3 regions of the Heyndrickxia sp. FSL W8-0423 genome follow, and region 3 is predicted to be linked to each of the others. Evidence: riboswitches for the same ligand, from Rfam matches in the RefSeq annotation. Region 3 holds a riboswitch; each other region holds the start of a gene.
The links. A riboswitch is a leader RNA that binds a small molecule or an ion and turns the genes downstream of it on or off. The one in region 3 is predicted to bind S-adenosylmethionine.
Positions count from the first base shown of each region.

Region 1: linked by a shared signal. The riboswitch ahead of MKY81_RS02855 (methionine ABC transporter ATP-binding protein) and the one ahead of MKY81_RS20450 (O-acetylhomoserine aminocarboxypropyltransferase/cysteine synthase family protein) in region 3 are both predicted to bind S-adenosylmethionine.
Region 2: linked by a shared signal. The riboswitch ahead of ssuE (NADPH-dependent FMN reductase) and the one ahead of MKY81_RS20450 (O-acetylhomoserine aminocarboxypropyltransferase/cysteine synthase family protein) in region 3 are both predicted to bind S-adenosylmethionine.

Region 1 covers NZ_JBBPBE010000001.1:583,138-591,279, reverse strand. Annotated here, with positions in the region: gene MKY81_RS02890 (D-alanyl-D-alanine carboxypeptidase family protein) at 1-879, shown strand, start outside; gene MKY81_RS02885 (Dph6-related ATP pyrophosphatase) at 938-1,603, shown strand; gene MKY81_RS02880 (hypothetical protein) at 1,883-2,356, opposite strand; gene MKY81_RS02875 (L,D-transpeptidase) at 2,459-2,797, shown strand; gene MKY81_RS02870 (hypothetical protein) at 3,033-3,260, shown strand; gene MKY81_RS02865 (hypothetical protein) at 3,319-3,552, shown strand; gene MKY81_RS02860 (spore germination protein) at 3,582-3,818, shown strand; SAM riboswitch class I at 3,947-4,064, shown strand; gene MKY81_RS02855 (methionine ABC transporter ATP-binding protein) at 4,157-5,182, shown strand; gene MKY81_RS02850 (methionine ABC transporter permease) at 5,172-5,834, shown strand; gene MKY81_RS02845 (MetQ/NlpA family ABC transporter substrate-binding protein) at 5,873-6,718, shown strand; gene MKY81_RS02840 (M20 family metallopeptidase) at 6,809-8,005, shown strand.
Region 2 covers NZ_JBBPBE010000001.1:2,755,358-2,763,499, reverse strand. Annotated here, with positions in the region: gene MKY81_RS14025 (Gfo/Idh/MocA family protein) at 1-489, opposite strand, end outside; gene MKY81_RS14030 (Gfo/Idh/MocA family protein) at 1-2, opposite strand, end outside; gene MKY81_RS14020 (NUDIX hydrolase) at 726-1,343, opposite strand; gene MKY81_RS14015 (class I SAM-dependent methyltransferase) at 1,382-2,227, opposite strand; gene MKY81_RS14010 (LLM class flavin-dependent oxidoreductase) at 2,439-3,797, opposite strand; gene ssuE (NADPH-dependent FMN reductase) at 3,818-4,372, opposite strand; SAM riboswitch class I at 4,455-4,558, opposite strand; gene MKY81_RS14000 (ABC transporter permease) at 4,671-5,351, opposite strand; gene MKY81_RS13995 (osmoprotectant ABC transporter substrate-binding protein) at 5,369-6,286, opposite strand; gene MKY81_RS13990 (ABC transporter permease) at 6,296-6,949, opposite strand; gene MKY81_RS13985 (betaine/proline/choline family ABC transporter ATP-binding protein) at 6,961-8,112, opposite strand.
Region 3 covers NZ_JBBPBE010000001.1:3,999,305-4,007,446, reverse strand. Annotated here, with positions in the region: gene cls (cardiolipin synthase) at 201-1,646, shown strand; gene MKY81_RS20455 (trans-sulfuration enzyme family protein) at 1,754-2,893, shown strand; SAM riboswitch class I at 3,167-3,280, shown strand; gene MKY81_RS20450 (O-acetylhomoserine aminocarboxypropyltransferase/cysteine synthase family protein) at 3,417-4,712, shown strand; gene MKY81_RS20445 (homoserine dehydrogenase) at 4,833-5,828, shown strand; gene MKY81_RS20440 (VTT domain-containing protein) at 6,247-7,551, opposite strand; gene MKY81_RS20435 (S41 family peptidase) at 7,805-8,142, shown strand, end outside.

The DNA of each region.
Region 1 (8,142 bases), 3.4 Mb from region 3:
CTTATTCTATGTATTATCCTTTTTATAAGCGGCATTTTATATAAATATCCTGAGTATTTGAAAAAACCATTCGGTCTACATATTCAATCTGATAGAAATTTGATTAAAGGAAAGGCAGGTGTATTGATGGATGAGAATAGTGGAAAAATCCTGTATGCTAAAAATGCAAATGAGCGTCTATACCCTGCAAGTACGACGAAAATATTAACCGCACTAATTGCTTTAGAGAAGACGAATGTAAATGATCCAATACAGATAGGAAATGAAATATTATTAAGGGAGCGTGAGGAAAGTTCTGCCGGTCTGAAACCTGGTCAGGTGCTGCCGCTCGGAGTGTTATTACGAGCGATGTTACTCCCTTCCGGAAATGATGCAGCAAGGGCAGTTGCTGTCTATATCGCCAAAAAGGATAGTAACCAGCCAAATATGTCTTCAGAGGCTGCATTAGACTATTTTGCTAAATTAATGAATGTGAGAGCAAAGCAAATCGGAGCAACCCATTCACATTTCGTCAATCCTCATGGACTACATAATCCTAATCATTATTCGACTGCGGAAGATTTGGCAAAGATTGCAAGGGAAGCAAGAAAGTTTAAGGAATTTCGGGAGATCGTCAGTGAAGAGGTGTATAAAGGTTCGTCTGAAACTTTTTATAATCGTAATGAGCTTGTGAATCGGAGCAGCAAACATTATTTTAATGGAGCAGATGGGATAAAAACAGGATTTACAGATGAAGCTGGTCACTGTTTAGTATCATCTGCTTCCAGAAATGGGAAAAAGCTGATTTCAGTCGTGTTGCATTCTTCGAAAGAAGATGTATGGAATGATTCCACCGCTATGTTGGAATATGGATTTCAGGAGAAGTATGCAAAGAAATAAGTAATTGGTTGTTTGCGTGCTACACTTTAATTAGCCTAACTAAAAGGGGAGATGGATCTTGGGAAAACGAGTTGCTCTTTCTTGGAGTGGAGGGAAAGACAGTTGTCAAGCATTGTATGAATTGGTGAAACAAGGGTATGAAATAGCTTGTCTTGTTACTACTGCTCCGAAGGAAACGGGCTTAACCTTTGCGCATGGGGAAAGAATCGAATTAATCGAAGCGCAAGCAAAATCGCTTCGGATTCCAGTCTACATTATACATTGTTCTTTCGATAGCTATACGGATGACTTCCACAGAGAAATAATAAAGCTAAAGGAAATTTACCAATTAGATGCTATTGCCTTTGGTGATTTATACTTAGATGGACATCGGGAATGGGGCGAAAAATTAGCGGAAGGCGCGGAACTTGAAGCTCTTTACCCATTATGGATGAGACAAGAGAATGCCATTTGCGCGCTTTCTACTTTTATCGATACAGGTTACCAAGCAATAGTTATCAGAACGATGCATAATCAAGTTCCGGATAAATGGCTTGGAAAACGAATCGATAAAGAATTTTGGAAGGAAATTCAAACGTATGATGTATGTCCGATGGGTGAATCGGGTGAATACCATACATTTGTTTTTGATGGACCATTGTTTCATGAGAAAATAAACTTTCGAACCAGTTCAAAAATCGTTCAGGATCACTCTACTAAACTGGACATTTTTCTAAATGATTAAAAAAATGAATTGAGAGGAATATTTTCACTTTATGATAATAAATATTCCTCGTAAGAAACCACACTATTTATTGTTTCAATAGGCTAATTTCTAAAAAATATTGTTACTTCTAACGGTAATAAAAGCGCAGAGTGGATTGAAGCGGAAGGCACTTGACTCCTGCAGGATTAGCTGGAAAGATGAGACCCCGCAGGGAGCGAAGCGACGAGGAGGCTCATCACCAGCCCTGCGGAAAGCAAGTGCCTGTAGCGGAAAGGAACGGTCTATTACGAAAGCTTTTTAAACATGAAAAATACTATCTAAAACGGCTAATGGATGTTCATAACGACGTCCAAACTCACTTCCGGTATAAAAATACTCAGGTGTTTCCAAATAACTTGAAAGTGTTTGTTCCTTTTTAATCTCCCATTTAAGCTGGTCAATCATATGATCAAACGTATAGGAAGCTGACTGATTAGGAGTATTATATTTAACAGAAATAGAAGCGATTTGCTCTCTATCTTTCATGATAAAAATATCATTTCCGTCATTAGTAAAGGCCTTAAATTCTAATGAATCATAAGCAGCCGTGACTGAATGGTGACTTGTCCTAACAACAAATCCTCTCTCTCTAAAATAATCTTCAAAAGAAGCAAGAAATTCATCGACTTTGATTTTCATTCCGGTCAATACATTGTTTTCATAGAGTTGTTTGTTCTTTTCTTTTAAGTGAATCAATTCCGCTTGTAAGTCTTTTATTTCCGTAGTACTCATATCATCATATCTCCTTTTTTATTTCTTCCTTTAATTTTATCAAAAAAATACGGTAGGCAACAAAATGTAATGATTCATATGGTGGTATAGGAGGTGGTACGAATGGTATATGAAATACATGTGTCTACATCTAAGCGTCGCTTAGCACTTTTGAATAACGGCCGGGTAGTTAAAATCTATCCAATCGGAGTGGGGAAAATGTTAACACCAACGCCGAAGGGTACGTATAGAATCATTAATAAGCAGCCAAATCCGGGCGGACCATTTGGAGTAATGTGGATGGGACTATCAAAACCACATTACGGAATTCATGGAACGAATAATCCTGCATCAATCGGGAAACTGGTCTCCCATGGTTGCATTAGAATGTATAACCAAGATGTTTTATCCCTATCTAAAATAGTACCGATTGGGACGAAGGTAAGGATAAGTCAGTCATGATTTTACACTCAATGGAAATTATGTAGCCCTAAAAAATAAAGTGAACAAAAAGATAAGATAAATATAAGGTTCTTCTTTGGAGTATGAAGAATATAAATTTTATAAAGGGTTCACTTGAAGGGAGGATAGGTGTCAAGCCAAATCAATTTTGTTTAAACGAAACGCAAATTCTTGGATACCAAGTGTGAAAGATAAACAAAATGGTCCAAATGAATAAAGAAAGGGAAATGGAATCATGGTCTTTGAACCTATTCAAATTAATCTTAGTGAATTGAAAATCAATAGTTGTGACCATTCGAGTGCAATTACTCTAGGATCTGCAGTTATCGTTGGCAGAAGAGTGGTTGCAAAGAAAAACCAACCAATTGGTCAACTTTTATCAGATCGTACCACTGTTATATCCTCTAAAAGTTTTACAATTGATGACGATATTGAAGACTTCTTTCGCACAAAAGGCATATAATCAATTAACCCTGTCCCTTTAGGTCGATGGTCTGATATAAAACATAGGAGGTACGAATATGTTATTTGCACCAGCAGTGATTAATCTTCAGACCTTTAAACTGAATTCAATAGATCACACAGCGGTATTAAATATCGGGCAATGCCAGCTATTAGATATTTTTGTCGCCTATAAAAGGAATCAAGGAATTGGAGAACAAAACGGTGATGGGGTTCGGATAATCTTACCTGTTTCATCCGTGTTAGACTCAGATTTCATTGATAGTCCTGCAGTTAAAAATAGTATTGTTTAGTTTGATTTCGTAAATAAGGAGTGACATGTATGTTTTTTTTCACACCTATGGTTGTTAATCTTCTCGGATTTAAAATTAATTCAGTCGATAACTCCTCTGTTATAAACGCTGGGCCAGTTCAATCAATTGATCAATTTACGGCTTATAAGCGAAACCAAGCTTTTGGAGAACTAAACGGTGATTTATCTCCAACCACTTTGCCTATTACAGCAATTGTTGATCCGGACGTAAGTGACAGCCCCGCTGTTAAAAATAGTGTTATTTAGTCGTACTTTTTCTAATTGTATAAGTTCAGCTAAATAAATTTAACAAATTTTTAAAAGGCTATTGACTTATTATATTTTTCGAAATAATATTAAGACTATTAAATTACAAAATTAAATAAAATGACTATGACTTATCCAGAGAGGTGGAGGGACTGGCCCTTTGAAGCCTCGGCAACGGGTTTGCATTTATGCAAATACCGTGCTAATTCCTGCGAATCGGGGTTTTTTCGATTCGAAAGATAAGAAGTAGATTGGTTAGTTTATACGAACCCTTCTTCTTATCTGTTCTTGGATAAGAAGAAGGGTTTTTTATTTATTGAAAGGGAGGATCAAGCAACATGATTAAATTTGAAGGTGTAAGCAAAGTGTTTCAGTCAAAAGGCAGAGAAGTGGCAGCTGTGCAGGATGTTTCTCTTTCAATCGAAAAGGGTGAAATATTTGGTGTAATTGGTTTTAGTGGTGCTGGAAAAAGTACTTTGCTTCGACTGGTAAATCTTTTAGAAAGGCCAACATCAGGAAAGGTAATTGTTAACGAACAAGAAAATCTCTCCCTATCAGAGAAGGAACTTCGAAAGATGAGACAAAGAATCGGAATGATCTTCCAAACCTTTAATCTATTTAACTCAAGAACGGTGTTCGGAAATGTTGCCTATCCGTTAAAAATAGCAAAAGTGCCGAAACAGGAGATTAATAGAAGAGTAACGGAACTGTTGCAATTTGTCGGGTTAGCTGATAAAGCAAATTATTATCCTGAACAACTGTCAGGAGGACAAAAGCAGAGGGTGGGAATTGCGAGAGCACTAGCCACTTCACCAGACATTTTAATTTGTGATGAAGCGACATCGGCTCTTGATCCGGAAACAACGAGCGATATTTTGACACTATTGAAGAGGGTAAATGAGGAATATAATGTGACGATACTATTGATTACTCATGAAATGCAAGTTATTCGAACGATATGTGATCGTGTTGCTGTGATGGAGAATGGACGAGTGATTGAAGAAGGTAGCGTCTTTAATCTTTTTACTAATCCTACAACTAAAACAACAAAAAACTTTATTAGCTCCGTCCTAAACGACAAAATCTCACCGCAACTTTTTGAAAAATTGTGCGGAAATAAGTCTAGTCATCTATACCGGATTATTTTTACCGGTGAAGAGACGAGTAAACCATTGCTATCAAACATTGCAAAGTCCTTTGAAGTAGATGTAAATATTCTTTATGGAAATATTAGCGAAATACAGGAAGTTCTCTTTGGTAATTTAATTGTTGAGTTACAAGGGAATCAAGTAGAGATAGGAAGAGCTGTTAATCATTTGCAACAATATGTAGAAGTGCAGGAGGTTACAAGTCATGCAAGTTGATTGGAGTACATTTTGGCCAAGGATATTCCAAGCATCCGGTCAAACGATAACAATGGTTATTTTTACACTGATTTTTGCAACAATATTTGGCTCAATCATTGGGTTGCTCCTTTTTGTGACAAGAAAGGGGAATATTTTAGAGAATCAAACGGTTTCTACGATTCTTAATATCTTAATTAATATTATTCGGCCAATTCCATTCATTATTTTTTTAGTAGCGATTAGTCCTTTGACCCGTGCTGTGATGGGGTCAACTATCGGAACGGCCGCTGCCATTTTTCCGATGACTATTGCAGCATCCTTTGGAATTGCTCGCGTTGTCGAGAATAATTTAGTGTCTATCGATCCTGGAATCATCGAGGCGGCAAAAGCGATGGGTGCCAGTAAACTTCAAATTATTTTTGGCGTATTAATTCGAGAAGCATTAGGACCATTAATCCTTGGTATAACCTTTATTACAGTAGGATTAATCGATTTCTCCGCCATGGCTGGAACTGTTGGTGGCGGAGGTCTCGGAGATTTAGCAATGACATATGGTTATCAGCGATTTGATAAATCTGTCATGATTGTTACGGTCGTGCTATTGATTATCCTTGTTCAAATTGCTCAATTCATTGGAAACTATCTAGCAAAAATTTTCTTGCGAAGATAATGAATAATACAAAACATCAGAAGAAAAGAGGAAACAATGTGAAAAAGACAATTTTATTAAGTGTTATTGCAGTATTTATCTTTTCCCTTTTAGCTGCTTGCGGAAAAGAAACGAGTGGCAACTCTAAAGTGGTGACCATTGGTGTAACCGGGTCGGATGGACAAATGTGGGATATTATTAAGGAAAAAGCAAAAAAAGAAGGGATTACGATTAAGTTAAAAGAGTTCTCGGATTATACGATCCCTAACCAGGCATTAGCAGATGGAGACATCGATTTAAATGCATTTCAACATATTGCTTTCTTAAATCAATTCAAAGAAGAACATAAATTAGATATTACACCAATTGGAACAACACAAATTGCTCCTATGGGTATGTTTTCAGACAAATACAAATCACCAAAGGAAATTCCTGCAGGCGGAGAGATTGCTATTCCAAATGATCCGTCTAACCAGGCACGAGCCTTATTATTGTTACAATCAGCGGGTTTAATCAAATTGAAAGATGATTTCGGCCTTTTCGGTGATCCAACTGGAATCATAGATAATCCAAAAAAGTTAAAGATTACCCCTGTTGTTGCACAACAGACTCCACGAGTATTAAAAGATGTTGCAGCGTCGGTAATTAATAATGGTGTGGCGGGCCAAGCCGGACTGAATATTACGAAAGAATCCATTTATTTAGAGGATCCCAATAGTGATTCGGTAAAACCTTATATCAATATTATTGCCGCACGTTCGAAAGATAAAGATAATAAGACATACGAAAAAATTATAAAGATCTATCATAGCAAAGAAGTGGAAGAGGCGGTTAAAAAGGATACAAAAGGCGGATCAATTGTAGTGGATATGCCAATTCAAGACCTTGAAAGTATCATTAAATAGGAAGAAGTTATTCAGGAAACGAAGGATAATAACTATTTAATTCCGATTAAATCTATGCGATAAATCACATATAAAAGGAGAGAATGAAGGATGACAATCCAAACGAAAAGTTTAAGAGGGGTAATTAATCAAAGTATTGAAGAGGCTAAACAATTGTATATTGAAACAAGTCACAAAATCCATAGAAAACCTGAAATTGGAAACCAAGAATATTTCGCATCAAAAACATTAACCGAAATTCTTGAGAATGCTGGATTTACTGTAACACGTAATGTAGCTGGACATGAAACAGGATTTGTTGCAAGAAAAGCAGCAGTTAAAAATGGTCCGAAAATCGCCTTTTTAGCTGAATATGATGCATTGCCGGGTTTAGGTCATGCATGTGGACATAATATTATCGGCACGACAAGTGTTGCTGCTGGCATTGCCTTAGCAAAAGTAATTGATGAAACAGGCGGTGAAGTGATTGTTTTTGGAACACCCGCAGAAGAAGGAGGGCCAAATGGCAGTGCAAAAGGAAGTTTTGTCAAACATGGATTGTTGGAGGGAATCGATGTCGCGCTTATGATTCATCCATCCGGAAAAACAAGTTTAACGTCTCCGTCTCTTGCAGTCGACCCTCTTGATTTTCATTTTTACGGGAAAGCGGCACATGCTTCGGGTTCACCCGAAAAGGGAATAAATGCGCTAGATGCTGTTATTCAATTGTTTAATGGTATTAATGCATTGCGCCAGCAACTACCTACAGATGTACGGATTCACGGCATCATTACTCATGGTGGTGATGCACCTAATATTATTCCAGAATATGCTTCTGCTAGATTTTTTATACGTGCCAGTACATGGAAACGAGCCGAGGGAATTTCAAAGAAAGTCCGAAACATTGCCGAAGGGGCAGCTCTTGCAACAGGCAGCACAGTAAAAATAGAACGATTCCAAAATGAAGTACATGATTTTATCATTAACGATTCTCTTGATCGAGTTGTTGGGGAAGAACTATCTTTATTAGGAGAAAAAGTTTTTTCTGAAAAAGGGAAAGGAATTGGATCAACAGATGCAGGTAATATTAGCCATGTTGTGCCAACCGCCCATCCACATATCAAAATTGGACCGGATGATTTAATTGGTCATACGAATGAATTTCGTGAATGTGCAGGCTCATTAGAAGGGGATAAAGCGTTAATAACTGGGGCGAAGGCATTAGCATTCACAGGATTTCGTCTATTAACAGATTCACGCTTGCTTGCAGGAATTCGTGCAGATTTCGAAGCAAGAAATATAAAATAGCACAGGAAGAGGTGGTAGATGATACCACCTCTTTATTAATGATATTTCAAAATATTTTTAGAAAATCTCCGAGAAATATGTTATTATTATTTGTCCTTAAATGAGACATATATTTTTCAGAATGTTTTACTATTTTA
Region 2 (8,142 bases), 1.2 Mb from region 3:
ATTACATTCGATCATATGTGATCCAATTGCACCTAACATTCCACCAAATTGTTTTTTTTGCGCCATCCATCCTCTACTTGTTAAGTGAAGATGCTCATATTGTGCACTCGAAATATGATAATCAAAATGAATAAGATCCCCAATATTGTTTTGAAATAATTTTTTCATTTTTTGCCTGATAGGAAGAAATCTCCATTCAAAATCTATCATTACTTTGGCGGAATAGTGTGTCGTTAGTTCTATTAATTCTCTCGATTCATGGCGATTCATTGTAAATGGCTTTTCGCAAACAATATTAATTCCTTTTTTTAGTGCTGTTTTAACCATATTATAGTGAAACGGAGGCAATGAACTTACAAATAATAGATCGAGTTCTTCATAATCTATCATTTTGTTCCAGTTTCGATAATGTTTAGGAATAGTTGATTCACTAAATATTCCATCTGGGATTTGATGACGATTCATCGTGCAAACTGCAGTTAATTTCATCCTAGGATGTGTTTGAATAATGGGAGCTTGAACCCACTCGCATCACGGCTCTCCTCCTCCTAAATTAAGAGCAGTAGATTTTGTCTACTGCTTCTAGATTGTGTTTATTTACGAAATTACTTTTTTGTAACAAGACCCCTGCCTGTGAAGTTCGCAGAAACTGGTGTTTTCCCAACTTCCCTCGCCCAAACAGATACTTAACCAATATGACATAAAACAATCAGAATTTAAACAATTCAATCAAAATATATACGTTCATCTGAACTATTTGCTATTCTTATTGCCATCTCAATTTGTGATTTAGTATTTCTGGCTTCTGATAGTTCAGGTAGTTCATTTTCAGCAAAAAAGCTTACATCACTGGTTTCAATTCCTTCTAAAGACATCCCGCCAATAATTTCGCATTGGATGAAAACTTTATATACATGATAAAGTGAAGGTGGATGTGGATGATACTTTTTATCTAGAATTCCTAATAGTTTAACTGCTTTTACATCGTAGCCTGATTCTTCCTTTACTTCTTTAACAGCAACTTCGCTTGGCGATAATCCAATGTCCGCCCATCCTCCAGGTAACGCCCACTTGTTATCTGTCTTTTCTTTGACCAATAGAATTTTCTTATTTCTTAAAACAACAGCTCGAATATCTACTTTTGGTGTTTGATAGCCTGTTTCATTTGCAAATAAATCTTTTATAAAGGTTGTATCCATATTTGTCTGATTGGATAGGATTTCTATACTAATCTTTCTTATTAATTCAAATCTCTCCTTGTCATAAATATCATTAGAATAAGTTAACCCTGCTTGGGCAATTGCTTGTAACTGTTTCACCCATTCTAGCCATTTTAGTTCCATAATCATTCACCTTTTTATTTCATTTTTCTAATTTACATTTAGTTTGCTGTAAAAGCATAGACTGACAAAGGAATAATTTTATTTACTTTAATATGCTCTTCTAGCATGTTTTTTTCAGATTGAAGGAGTTCTTTAAGCTTTATAGGTAGTTCACCATTTTTTTGTAGTTCTTCATCAAATTCTGTTAAAACATTATGTATTTCCCATTGACCATCTTGTATATCTGGGGAAAAAATAGATGTTTCATTCGTGATTGTCCAACCAGCATGTTTTGCGATTTTTATTATTTCATTTGGGGTAAATAATGTTCGTACATTTGATTCACTGTTGTCCTTAAACGACTCAAGTTGTGCTTGAATAAGAATAGATAAAAAATGAGAATACTGTTCAATTTTATGAATGTTTGTATCCCATTCTGCAAAACATAATTTTTTTCCCCATTTTTTAATTTTGCTCAGTATTTCAAATAATTCTTTTTTTGACTTTAAATACCACGAGCAATGTGATAATACGATACAATCAAAATATCCATCTGGAAAATCTATTTCAGGGGACAGTATATCCACATTAAAGTTCATATTAATCTGCTTACCTAACTTTGAATGTGTTAAATACATTGCAGAATCACCTAATGATACCGGACTACCGTAAGATTCAGAACCAATATCTACTCCTTGAACTAGACCACTTTCTCCTACATAATAGGCAAGCACTGCTGTTGTATCCCCTTGACCGCAGCCTATTTCAAGGACCTTATCCCCTTTTTCAATTTCCCAAAACTCAACTAGTTTCATACGATGCTTTGTTTGTATCCTTTGAATATCCCGCATTTCTATATTTGCAGCCATACAATCAACTATGGTCTCTAATACTTGTTTATTCATCAATACCCTCCAAATACAAAAAGATAATTTCAAAAAATCCTTTGATATATAAAACTTCGATAATCTATAAAATAATCCTTCTTTTTAAACATTCAATCCACCAAGCGGAATAGGCGTTTCAAAATGGCTTTTATTTCAGCCAATTCTAGTGCTAATAGTAAAATATGAAAAACCTTATTTCGTAGTTTACGAGAATAAGGTTTTTCATATTTTAAACAGGTATTCTCCTATTTCGATGTTGTCTAGCTGGATGATGTTCATGTAAAAAATCATTTCCAAATAATTTTTTCCGGAATGTCCCTTCTTCATATTTTTTTCTGACTAATCCACGCTCTTGTAGAATTGGTATGACAAATTCTACGAAATCCTCAAAGGTTCCAGGCGTAATCGCATAAGCTATATTAAAACCATCTACTCCCGTTACTTCTACCCATTCCTCTAATGAGTCCGCAACTTTCGTTGGAGAGCCGACAATAACTGGACCTAATCCACCAACCCCAACAAATTCTGCTACTTCTTCTACAGTAAACTCTGAGTATGACTTCAATGCTGACTGAATAGCATCGTTTTTCACATATTGAATTTTCTCTTGTGGATTAAGTTCCTCTAAATTGAGTCCAGTCCATCCGCCAACTAATGCTAGTGCACCTTCGTAGCTCGCGTATTTTTTGTATTCATTATATTTCGCTTCTGCTTCTTCTTGTGTCGGGGCGACAATTGGGGTAATAAGAGTTAGAATTTTTATTTCTTCTGGTTTTCTTCCAGCTTTAATAGCTTCTTCCCGAAAAGCTTGAACTGTCTTTTTCGTACTTTCCATTGTAGTTGCGCCAATGAAAACTAGCTCTGCATGCTTTGCCGCAAATTTTCTGCCTCTAGAAGATGCACCCGCTTGAAAGATAACAGGTGTTCTTTGAGGTGATGGTTCACATAAATGCGCACCTGGAACTTTATAATACGTACCCTCGTGTTCAATATCATGAACTTTACTCGGATTCGTATAGATCCCCTTCTCTTTATCTACAATAACGGCGTCATCCTCCCAACTCGCTTCCCATAATTTGTAGACAACATCCATATATTCATCAGCAATATCGTATCTATTATCATGACTAAGCTGTTTATCAAGGCCGATATTTAATGCAGCACTATTTAAATAGGAGGTAACAACATTCCAGCCGATACGCCCTTTCGTTAAATGATCTAAAGTAGAGATTCTCCTGGCAAACGTATATGGATGTTCGTAGCTTGTTGAAGCTGTTAATCCAAATCCTAGATGTTTTGTTACTTGAGCCATTATTGGAACGACAAATGCCGGATCGTTTACCGGTACTTGTGCACCTTGGCGAACTGCAGGATCCCTTGAGCCTTGATAAACATCATAAGTACCTAACACATCAGCTAAGAATATCGCATCAAAACAACCCTTTTCCAAGACCTGCGCAAGATGAGTCCAATATTCTGCATCTTTATAAGTAGAGGAGCGATCTTCTGGGTGTGACCATAAACCAGGGGATTGATGACCTGCACAATTCATATCAAAAGCATTCAAATAGATTCTTTTTTTTACCATTTTCAGACCTCCTAAATTTTTTACAAAGATTGCGCTGTAAATTGTTTGAGCTGTTTAATCGACTTAACAAATCCGTCAACCTGCTCAGATAATCGTTGAATCGACTCAATATGTGTCAGAGGATTTCGTTTATTGGATTTGTCAATAGCACTTTCTAAAATATAAATTCCTTGTAAAGGATTTCCCTTTAATGTTGTTATGAGTGGTTTTAATGCATAATCTAGAGCGAGTAAGTGCGCACCACTGCCTCCTACCATTACAGGAAAAACAGGTTTTCCCTTAAGTATTCTTTCAGGCAATAAATCAATTAATGTCTTTAATACACCTGTGTAGGATGCTTTATACACAGGTGATCCGATAATGACGCCATCTGCATTTATAATCGTTTGTGCCAAATGATTAATATCCGGACTGTCATAACGGCTATTTACTAAATCTAAAGGTGAGAAATCGACAACTGAAGCATACGAAACAGAAATCCCTTCTTTCTCTAATAAAAATTGAACATGTTTCAACACAAGATCTGTTTTGGACTTATCAGATGGGCTCCCACATAAAATTACTACTTTACTCATATCACTAACCTTCTTTCTTATAAAATTTTTCAAGCAAAAAGTCCCCTTTTCAAAAAGAAAAGAGGACTCCTCAATGCGTCATCTCTTATCTTCCAAGCGAATGCTTGCTGGAATTAGCACCTTTCTACCTAAGTAGAGGTTGCTGAAGCTTCTTCGGGCCAGTCCCTCGGCTTCTCTGGATAAGAATTATTTAATTGTATTAATAATAATATTTGAACATTTAATATGTCAAGATTAATTCTGACTTTTTTTATCTGAATTATAAGTCTTGTTGTTGGTCTACACCCTCTGTTCCATATTATGCAGCTTCCTTCATTTCTAATTTTACTTCTTTTTTCTTTTTCACAGGAGATAGGATTCGTTCCAGCCAGCCCATCAAAAAGTCTGCAGCAACTGCCATTAATGCAGTCGGAATCGCTCCAGCCAATATTATGGACGAACCGTTCGTTACATTCGTACCGCGGACAATAATATCACCTAGTCCACCTGCTCCGACAAATGTTCCGATTGTTGCAATCCCAATTGCGACAACTAGTGCGTTTCTGAGACCTGCCATAATAACGGATAATGAAAGTGGCAGCTCAACCATTCTTAGTATTTGAAATTTCGTCATCCCCATCGCTTTTCCGGACTCCAACAAGAATTGATCGACATTAACAATTCCTGTATAAGTGTTCTTTAAAATTGGCAAAAGTGAATATAGAAATAATGAAAGGACTACTGTATTTGTTCCTAACCCCATAACTAACATTAGGACCGATAACATCGCTAAGGCAGGAATCGTTTGGATAATATTTGCAAGTGAAATTACCCACGTACTAAGCCTGCGGTATCGCGCAATGATGATTCCAAACGGAATAGCAACAATCGCAGCAAAAATTACCCCGTATGCTGACATTAGAAAATGTCGATAAAACTGTTCCCAAACATATCCACCATTGTGAGCGTAATAATCAAATAATCCTTGTATCGTATTCAATTCACACACCTCCAGTCTTACTCAAAATAGTTATTTTCCTCTAAAAACTCTTTAGCAACAACAGAAGGCTCTTTCATTTTCCCATCGCTTTCATAATTCAATTGCTGCATTTTTTTCGTACTAATCTTTCCAACCAGCTTTTGTAAGATTCCTTTTAGTTCAGGATGTTTTTTTAATACATCATTTCTAGCAACAGGCGATGCGTCGTAAGGTGGGAAGAAATGTTTGTCATCTTCCAGTACCTGAAGATTATATGCATTGATTCGGCCATCCGTTGTATAAGCTAAAACAACATCCATTTTTCCGCTTTGGACTGCTTTATAAACGAGACCGATTTGCATTGGGAAGGTTTGACCGAATTCGAAGCCATACTCCTTCACAAAACCTTCGTAGCCATCCCCTTTTCGTTTTAACCATGAATTATCAACACCTAAACTCAAGTCTTTCACCATTGGTTCTAATTGGGAAACTTTTGATATGTTATTTTTTTCAGCAAAGTCTTTCGTTACAGTAAATGCATACGAATTGGCGAATCCATATGAATCAAACCATGTTTGATCAAAACGTTTATCAAATTCTTTCTGAACAATTTTTAATGCCTTTTTTGGATCGTTCACTGGATCCATCCCAAGAGCACCCGGCAAATCGGTACCTGTATAGCGTGCAGCTGAGATATCAACATCCCCGTTAAGCATTGCTTTATGCAAAACGATGGATGAACCTAAATTGTTCACCAAATCCACCTTTAAATCCGTATAATGTTCGATCATATATTTTTCCATATATCCAAGAATTTGTGTTTCTGTTGTTGTCACCATACCTATCGAAATCGATTTATCTGAAGATGCACTTAAACCAGGTAAAGAGCATCCACTGATGATCAATGAGATTGACAAAACGAAGACGACAAACCATTTTCGTTTTTTCATACTAATGCTCCTTCCTTATGCAGCTTGTTCTAATTTACGTATCCCTTTCGGTGTTGCCCAATTTTCAAGTTTTCCTAATAAGAGATCGACAAGCAGAGCAAGAATTGTTACCGGGATTGCCCCTGCAATAATAAACTCTGTTTGATATAAATTAAGTCCACTAAATATATAGTCACCAAGTCCACCTGCACCGATGAAGGCAGCAAGTGTTGCCCATCCAATTAAATAAACGGTAGACAATCGAATACCAGCCATAATAACCGGTATCGCTAATGGAATTTCGACATAGCGAATCCGTTCCCATCCAGTCATACCCATCCCGCGACCTGCCTCAAGCAAGTTTCGTTCGATCCCTTTGACACCTATATATGTGTTTCTCAAGATGGGTAGGACTGAATAGAAAAATAACGCAACAATTGCAGGCACCTTTCCAACACCTAGAATCGGAATAAAAAAGGCTAAAATAGCGAGACTCGGAAAGGTTTGGATGACACCAGCAATACCCATGATTACTCCTGCTAATTTCGGTGTTCTCGTTAAAGCAATCCCTATCGGAACGGCAACAATTATTCCTAGGAAAACAGCAATGATAGAAATATAGAAATGCTGCCATGTTTTAAATAATAACTCGCTCCAATTACTAGTTAAAAATTGTATAATGCTATCCATCTAGCTCCCTCCTAGCCAACATTTTTCGTTTCAATCTCCTCTTGTACATCACCCCAAATAGAATCGTAGACAATATCTACTAAACTAGCTCTAGTTACAATCCCCACTAAACGATTGTGGCCATCGACTACAGGAACATATTTCATTCCCATTTTTAATATTTTTCGAATCGTATCTCGGACTAATGTTTCTTTTTCAACAGCAAATACTTCCGTTTCTAATACATCCGCTACTTGAACCATTTTCTTGCGATTTTGATCTATTATTTCTACATCAATATATCCTTTTAAAACTTGGTTTCCATCGACTACGAGGAGAGAATCTACGCGTTTCTCTTTCATAATTTGAATCGCTTCTGATAGAGATTTATCTTCCGTAATTGTTATTGGGTTAGAGTTCATTACTTGCTCAACCGTTTGTATATTTGGTCTTGCTTGTAATAAACGTTCTTTACCGATAAATTCTTCAACAAAGTCATTGGCTGGGTCACGTAATATCTCTTCTGGAGTACCAACTTGGACCAATTGACCATCTTTCATAATCACAATACGATCTGCTAGTTTCAGAGCCTCATCCATATCATGCGTTACAAATACAATTGTCTTACCGAGCGTTTGTTGTAGCTTTTTGAATTCGTCTTGTAAGGAATCCCTTGTAATAGGGTCAAGTGCTCCAAACGGTTCATCCATCAGAATTAATGGTTGGTCTGCTGCAAGTGCACGAAGAACTCCGATACGTTGTTGTTGTCCACCGCTTAACTCATGTGGATAGCGATCTAAATAATCCTCTGTCATGTTAACAAGTTTGAGGAGCTCTTTGGCACGTGCCCGACGTTTCTCATCTGGCCATTTTAATAGTTTTGGTATGAGTGATATGTTTTGTTGTATGGTCATGTGAGGAAATAAACCGATTTGTTGAATAACATACCCAATTTCTCTTCTAAGTTGTACTGGGTCCTTTTCCATTATGTTTTTTCCATTAATATAAATAGTGCCACTTGACGGTTCGATTAGGCGATTAATCATTTTCATCGTTGTCGTTTTCCCGCAACCACTTGGACCGATGAAAACGATGAACTCACCTGGTTTAAATTCTAAATTTAAATCTGAGACTGCTTTCTTTCCACCTTTATACACTTTTGTTACATGATCAAATTTAAGCAAAATGATGACACCTCCACAATTTTCATAAAG
Region 3 (8,142 bases):
TTATTGTTATCTGATTGTTGCATGTAAATAATTAGTATTTGTATTTATGATGTTAGAAATTAAAATATGTGTTATGATACAGTGGAATAAGTTTCCGCTATTTCTCAAATAGGTAATTATTTAATTACGATAGTTTCGGACATACTGTACGAAACTATCGTAACAAAAAGAAATAACGTATCTTGTTAAAGGAGTTCAAGATGACAATTATTACTATTTTATTGGCATTTTTTTTTATTTTAAACTTTATTTTATCGGGTGCCGTCATCTTTCTAGAACGGCGAAACATAGGTGCAACATGGGCTTGGCTGTTAGTTTTGTTGTTTATTCCTGTAGCAGGATTCATTATTTATTTAGTTTTTGGACAAAACTTGAGCAGAAGAAGAATCTTTTATTGGAAAGATCAGGAGAAAATTGGAATAAAGGAAATCGCCCATCGTCAAATTGAACTGTTAAGAAATAATTCTTTCCCCTTTCATGATGAGCGGACTGTGCAATATAAAGAATTAGTTTATATGCTTCTAGTTAATGATGATGCGATTATGTCACATGATAATGAGGTAGAAATTTTTATTGATGGTGAGGACAAATTTCGCTCTTTATTTGAAGATATAAAGAGGGCAAACGATCACATTCATCTTGTTTATTACATCGTTCGAAATGACTCATTAGGTCAAAAGTTAGTTGAACTGCTTACTGAAAAGGCCAAGGAAGGGGTCAAAGTTCGTTTTTTATATGATGACATGGGTTCGCGAAAGCTTCCACGGAAATTTTTTAAAGAATTAATTGAAGCCGGTGGCGAGGTCGCGGCATTTTTTCCTGCAAAAATACCGATGCTGAATTTACGTGTCAATTTCCGAAATCACCGCAAACTTGCGATTATCGATGGTAGTATTGGCTATATCGGTGGATTTAATATTGGTGATGAGTATTTGGGGTTGGATAAAAAATTCGGTTATTGGCGGGATACCCATTTGAAAATAACGGGAAAAGCTGTTTATGCAATGCAAACACGTTTTGTATTAGATTGGAATCAAGCCTCGGCTAAAGAAATTCGTTATAAAGAAAGTTTTTTCCCCGATATACAATCTGTCGGCTACACAGATGTTCAGATTGTATCCAGTGGACCTGACTCAGAGTGGGAGCAAATTAAAAACGGTTATATTAAGATGATTAATGAGGCGAAAAAATACATATACATGCAAACTCCATATTTCATTCCAGATGATAGCCTATTGAATGCACTTAAAATCGCGATTTTATCTGGGGTGGATGTTCGTTTAATGATTCCGAACAAGCCTGATCATATGTTTGTTTATTGGGCTACATATTCCAATGTTGGGGAATTATTGAAAACAGGTGCAAAAGTATATATATACGAAAATGGATTCATTCATGCAAAAATGCTCGTAGTTGACGGGAAAATAGCAACAGTTGGTACTGCGAATATTGATAATCGAAGTTTCCGTTTAAACTTTGAAGTGAATGCCTTTTTGTATAGCCATCATCTTTCTAAAAGACTAGAATTGATTTATAAAGCAGATATGGAAAAATCAAGAGAATTAACATTAGAGGACTATTTGCAACGACCGAAATCGATTCGATTCAAGGAATCTGTCTCAAGATTATTGTCTCCAATTTTATAAAACAGCCAAATGATAGGGATAACCCTATCATTTTTTTGACAAAAATATAGATCGGGCGTACAATTTAAAATATTTAAAATTATCCTATAGTTAGAGGTGCTGGCAAAGTGGATCAATCATTTGAAACGAAAATCGTTCATCATTCATTAAAAAAGACCAATCATATTCGTAGTAAAACGACACCAATCTTTCAAACTTCTGCTTTTACTTTTAGTTCATTAGAAGAGCTTGAAGGTTTTTATCAAGGTGATGAATCTTACTTATATTCGAGAACGGGCAATCCAAACACGGATGAACTAGGACAAATGGTAGCAAACCTTGAAGGGGCACCAAGTGGGGTAGCTACTTCTTCGGGGCTATCAGCAATACTAGCTGGTCTGTTATCGGTTGTTTCATCTGGTGATCATATCGTTGCGGCTGAAGATATTTATGGTGGTACACACCATTTGTTAAAGGAAGAATTAAAAAATTTAGGAATTGAAACATCCTTTGTAAACTTTGCTGATCAAACTGCCATCCGAGATGCAATACTGGAAAATACAAAACTATTATATTCCGAAACGGTTACAAATCCCTTTTTACGTGTGGAACAGATTGATACACTAGTAAAACTAGGTAAGGATTATAATTTATATACAATGGTAGACAATACCTTTGCCACACCATATTTGCTAAATCCCTATCAGGAGGGCATCGATATTGTCGCTCATAGTGCGACGAAATATTTAGGCGGCCATAGCGATGTGACGGCGGGAGTTGTTGTTGGTTCCGAGGAATTAATGACGAAAGCACGTCAAAAAGTAGTGAATCTCGGAAGTAATTTAAGTTCTTTTGAAGCTTGGCTAACTTGTCGCGGCATAAAAACATTAGCATTACGGATGGAACGTCAATCCGCAAATGCGAAACAATTGGCAGACGCACTCTATCAAAATTCAAATATCAAAAAAGTCTATTATCCCACCGATCTTTCCAGTAAAGGAAATGGGGCAATTGTCACAATTGAATTAGCTGACACATGTGACATCCATCGATTCTTTTCATCGTTGGGCTGGGTGAAAATTGTACCTACGTTAGCCGGAGTTGAAACGACCGTATCCTATCCGTTAGGCACATCCCACCGAGCACTTTCACTCGAAGAACAGCAGAACATAGGAATCAACCAACAAGTTGTTCGTATTTCGATTGGAATTGAGGATGCTGAGGATATCATTAAGCAATTTGATGAAGCCATTAAAGCATCGGTTTAAATGATATCGCTTTTTCTGAAGGATTGTTACTTTTAACAAAGCGCAGAGTGGATTGGAGCGGAAGGAACCTGACTCCTGCGGGATATAGAGAAAAGGTCGAGACCCCACAGGCGCTAGCGCCGAGGAGGCTCGACTTCCTCCCCGCGGAAAGGAACGGTCACCGTCTATTCTTAGAAAAAATTTTTATAAAAAAAGGTTGACGAAGTAACAATTCGTCTACTATAATGCAAAACAAGAGCAATTTAAAATTTTCTAAAAAAACTAAATGAATCACTCTTATCGAGAGCGGCGGAGGGACTAGGCCCTTTGATGCCCGGCAACCTTCAAGCATTTTGCTTGAAAAGGTGCTAATTCCTACAGATCCTTTAAAGATCTGAAAGATAAGGGGAGGAACCTATTGATTAGCCCTCTTCTTATGAAGAGGGCTTTTTGCTTCCCTTCGTATATCCCACTTCAACGATCACACTTCAGGAATTTCTCGGCTCGCCTAGAGAAAAAATCAAAAACTTTGGAGGAATGTAAAATGACAAACGAACAATTTCAACCCGAAACATTATTACTACACGGAGGGCAAGAACCAGATCCAACAACAGGGTCACGTACAGTTCCTGTATATAAAACCACATCCTATGTATTTAAAGATACAGATCATGCACAAGGTTTATTTGCATTAGAACAGCAAGGATTCATTTATTCGCGAATCGGCAATCCAACTGTTGATGTGTTTGAACAGCGAATTGCCCTATTAGAAGGCGGAACTGCTGCTGTTGCATTGTCTTCAGGAATGGCTGCAATTGCTTTCTCCATTCTAAATATCGCTGGTGCAGGAGACGAAATCGTCGCTGCCGGAAATTTATACGGTGGAACATTTAATCTATTTTCTAATACCCTTCCGAAGTATGGAATTAACGTAAAATTCGTTGATGCAACAGACCCAGAAAATTTTAGAACCGCGATAACATCAAAAACAAAAGCAGTATTTGCTGAAATCATCGGTAACCCTAGCCTGCACGTTCTTGATGTAGAAGAAGTCGCGAAGGTTGCTCATGAAAATGGTGTTCCACTGATTATTGATAACACATTTGGTACTCCATACCTTTCAAACCCTATTAAATGGGGAGCAGATGTGGTCATCCATTCAGCTACAAAATGGATCGGCGGTCACGGAACAACGATTGGCGGTGTTGTAGTTGATGGTGGGAAATTCGACTGGAACAGTGACCGATTCCCGGATTTTAAAGAACCAGACCTAAGCTATCACGGTCTCCGTTATGGTGTTGATGTTCCACAAGCGGCGTTTGCAACAAAATTACGCGTACAAATTTTGCGAGATTTCGGTGCAAGTTTAAGTCCGGATAGTGCGTTCCTATTATTACAAGGTTTGGAAACATTACACTTGCGTGTACAAAAGCATGTTGAAAATGCGGGTAAAGTAGCACAATTTTTACAAAACCATCCTGCAGTTGCATGGGTTAATCATCCAAGTTTAGAAGAACATCCATCACATGAAAGAGCAGCTAAATACTTAAAAGGCGGCTTCGGATCGATTGTCAATTTCGGAATTAAAGGCGGCAGAGAAGCAGGGCGAAAAGTCATTGATAATATTCAATTATGGTCACACGTAGCGAATGTTGGAGATGCTAAATCTTTAATCATTCACCCAGCATCGACTACACATCAACAGTTAAGCGCCGAAGAATTAAAAGTTTCAGGTGTAACCGAAGAACTAATTCGCTTATCCGTCGGACTAGAAGCCGTTGAAGATCTCACAGCCGATCTGAACCAAGCCATTCTTAAAGCAACAAGTGTAACAGTTTAATCGAAGGTGTCAGGCACCGCATTTCCATAACTAGTAAATATGTGGTGCCGTTTATGATATGTATAAAATGCCTTCCCGATGAAGGAATTGAAGATTGGTAAAGGCAGGTGGGAGGTTGTAATGACAGTTATTAAAGTAGCATTGTTAGGTTTTGGAACGGTGGGTGAGGGTGTCTATAGTGCCATTCACTCACATCAAACACAGCTTAGAAAATTATTGGGAAAAGAAGTTGAGATTGTCGCGATTCTCATTCGTGATCAAACAAAAGAGAGAAAGATTGATGCGAATGTTCTTGTGACAACCAATTTTGAGGATATCATCAATATTCCGGATTTGGACGTGATATTCGAGGCAATTGTAGGAGAGGAACCAAGTAGATCCTATTTACTCCAAGCCATTGAAAAAGGCATCCATGTTGTTACTGCTAATAAAGAAATGTTTGCTAATCACGGTCATGAACTAATTCAAAGGGCCCAGCAAAATGAAACCAAAATTGGCTTTGAAGCAACAACAGCTGGAGGAGTTCCAATCATTCGAACGATTAAACAGCTATTACAAGTAAATCGTATCACCAAAATACAAGGGATATTAAATGGAACATCGAATTTTATTTTAACTGAAATGAGAGAACGAAAGCTTTCATTTGATAAAGCGCTCCAACTCGCACAGAAGAAGGGATATGCGGAAGCTGATCCAACGAATGATATTAGCGGAATCGATGCTTTTTATAAATTAATGATACTAAGTCAATTAGTCATTAATCAACAACCGAATTGGTCAGAAGTAATTATTGATGGGATCGTATCTATCACACAGGAACAGATTAAACAAGCGGAAAAACGAGGACAACGTTTTAAACATATTGCTGAAATTACCTTCAATGATCACTCTTTAGTAGCTTCCGTTCAGCCAATCATCGTTGATTCGAATCATCCCCTTTATTCCATTGAAGGTGTTGAAAATGCCGTTGCAATAGAAGCAAGTTTAGTCGGAAAAATTACCCTTCAAGGTCCCGGAGCTGGAAAGTTGGCGACCGCAAGTGCGATGATTGAAGACTTTGTGGACATCATCCAACATTCAGCAACAAAGAAACGACTCGAATATCAATCTATTTAATGAACAGAAAGAAATCGGTCCAACCTTAACGGGTTTACTTGTGAGGTGCATAAAGGAAAATCATAATTCACAGTCAAAAAGACTTAGAGATGTATTTTTCTCTAAGTCTTTTTTTAAACAAAACGACAAGTATATTAGATGCTAAAACGAATTTGAATAAGCGGAGAAATTTCCCTTAATGAGCATAATAGCATTGAAAACAGCTTAAATAGCCGGAAGTTTTCCGGCTATTAACCCAAAAAACGCAAAAAAGGGTAATTTTGCTTTGCTTAATCGGAAAATTTCCGCTTAAATCCCCCAAACCAAGCTCTATTCTACAGTATAACCGGAGATTCTCCGCTTATTTTAAAACCCAAGTTACCCAATAAAGTTAGACCCAACAATCTTCGTAATCACAAAAAATTCACACACCTCTTTATCATTTTGGCTGCTTACTAAAATCCGTTTCTTTAATCAACTTAATCAGTCGAGAGACTTCTAATAATAGAATCATAAAACATACCCAAACTCCACCAAAAGCATACCCGGCGGCAAAATCGCTCGGAACATGGATCCCTAAATAAATTTCGCTCGCAGCGATTGCTAATAAAATAAAGATAACGATCAAAAAAGTGAGTAAATTAAGTAAAGTACTTTTACTATGACGAATGATTTCGTACATAAAAAACGAATATATAATAGAACAACTTAATGCTTGTTCATTTGGAAAGGATTGACTAAACAGTTCTTTTCCGTGTGTCACGTAATGGAAAAGAATATTAAGCCCCTTTCCTAAAAAGACAGCCCCTAGTATACTCAGGAAAAAATAAAGGAATTCAATCCGCTTAATTCCCCCCTTAACGGATATCCAAACGGCAGTAAAGAGGATGAATACCAAAAGTACTTTCCAATTAGACATAGAATTGAAAAGCGTCATCACAGGTTTCCAACGTTCATTAAATGCATACATAATGATCGTATTTGTAATCGAATTAAACTGCTCAAATTCATTAGCAATAAAGTCTTGAATCATTCCAACAATTAAAAATATGAGACCAATGAAAGCAATTAATGCCCCAAATATCACTAGCTTTGTTTTTAAAAAACTATTGAATCGATTAAATGTATTTTCAATTAATAAAAGGATATTTTCTTTAATTTTCTTTCTGTTCGTTTTAATTAAATAATAGGCTAGATAAATTATGCCGATGCCAATGCAGGCAAGGGTAACATATACTTTCGCCTCATTATGAAAAGACTCCCATTTTGGCCCGAAAATATTACCTAAACTAATGAACGTACCAACCCAAATAAAGACCCCGATATAGGCAAAAATCGCAAATGTTTTAAAAGGGATTCGTGTAATACCTGAAAAGATACTAGTAATATGACGCACGCCTGGAATAAAGTAAGAAAAAAGTAATAGCCCCTTCCCATATTTTTTATTCCATTTTGCGATTTTTTCAATTTTGTCTGGCCCCATATGAATTTTACTTCCATATTTATTGAAAAATGGCTTACCTAATTTATAACCGATCCAGTAGGAAATACTTACTCCCACTATCCCGCCAAGACCGCCAAATAAAATGGTTAAATATAAATTTAATTTATGTTGATAAACAAGAAATCCAACATAGCTCATCAATATTTCATTAGGAATAGGAACGATGATTAATTCCAGCATCAATGAAATAAATAGAACCAAATATCCGAACTGATCGATTAAATGAAATAGCCAACTCAAAATGACTTCCCCCTCGATAAATAAAACAAAAACGCACTATATAGACTTTTTTATCATGATAAAAGTTTCACAAACTAAAAATGAGCTTTATATAAATTTATTATAAACAAATATTGAAAGAAATAGAAAATACTCTTCCCTCTACGAGGAAAATTAATCAACCCTTTAATGATTGAATCATCATAACTCGTCCTTTTCACACATATATTGAAATATTAACAGCGTTGAATCCTAACAAATTAGGGGGAGTCAGATGAACCGAAAATGGATGGCCGTTATGGTTTCGTGCGCATTAGTAACCGGAGCTGGCGGTACATATATAGGAATGAAGTGGCTGGAGCCGGAACAAGTACAGACACAAAACACCACAAAAGAAAACCAAATGATTAATTATGTGAAAAACAAAGGAGAATCACTGCCGGACTTAGCAAAAATTGCCCAAGCATATGACTTAATTAAAGGTTCCTATGTTGAAACAGTGGATGAAAGTAAATTAGTTGAGGGTGCCATTCAAGGAATGGTCAGCACGTTAAATGACCCGTATTCCGTCTATATGGATGCAAAAACGGCTTCACAATTTAACGAGACCCT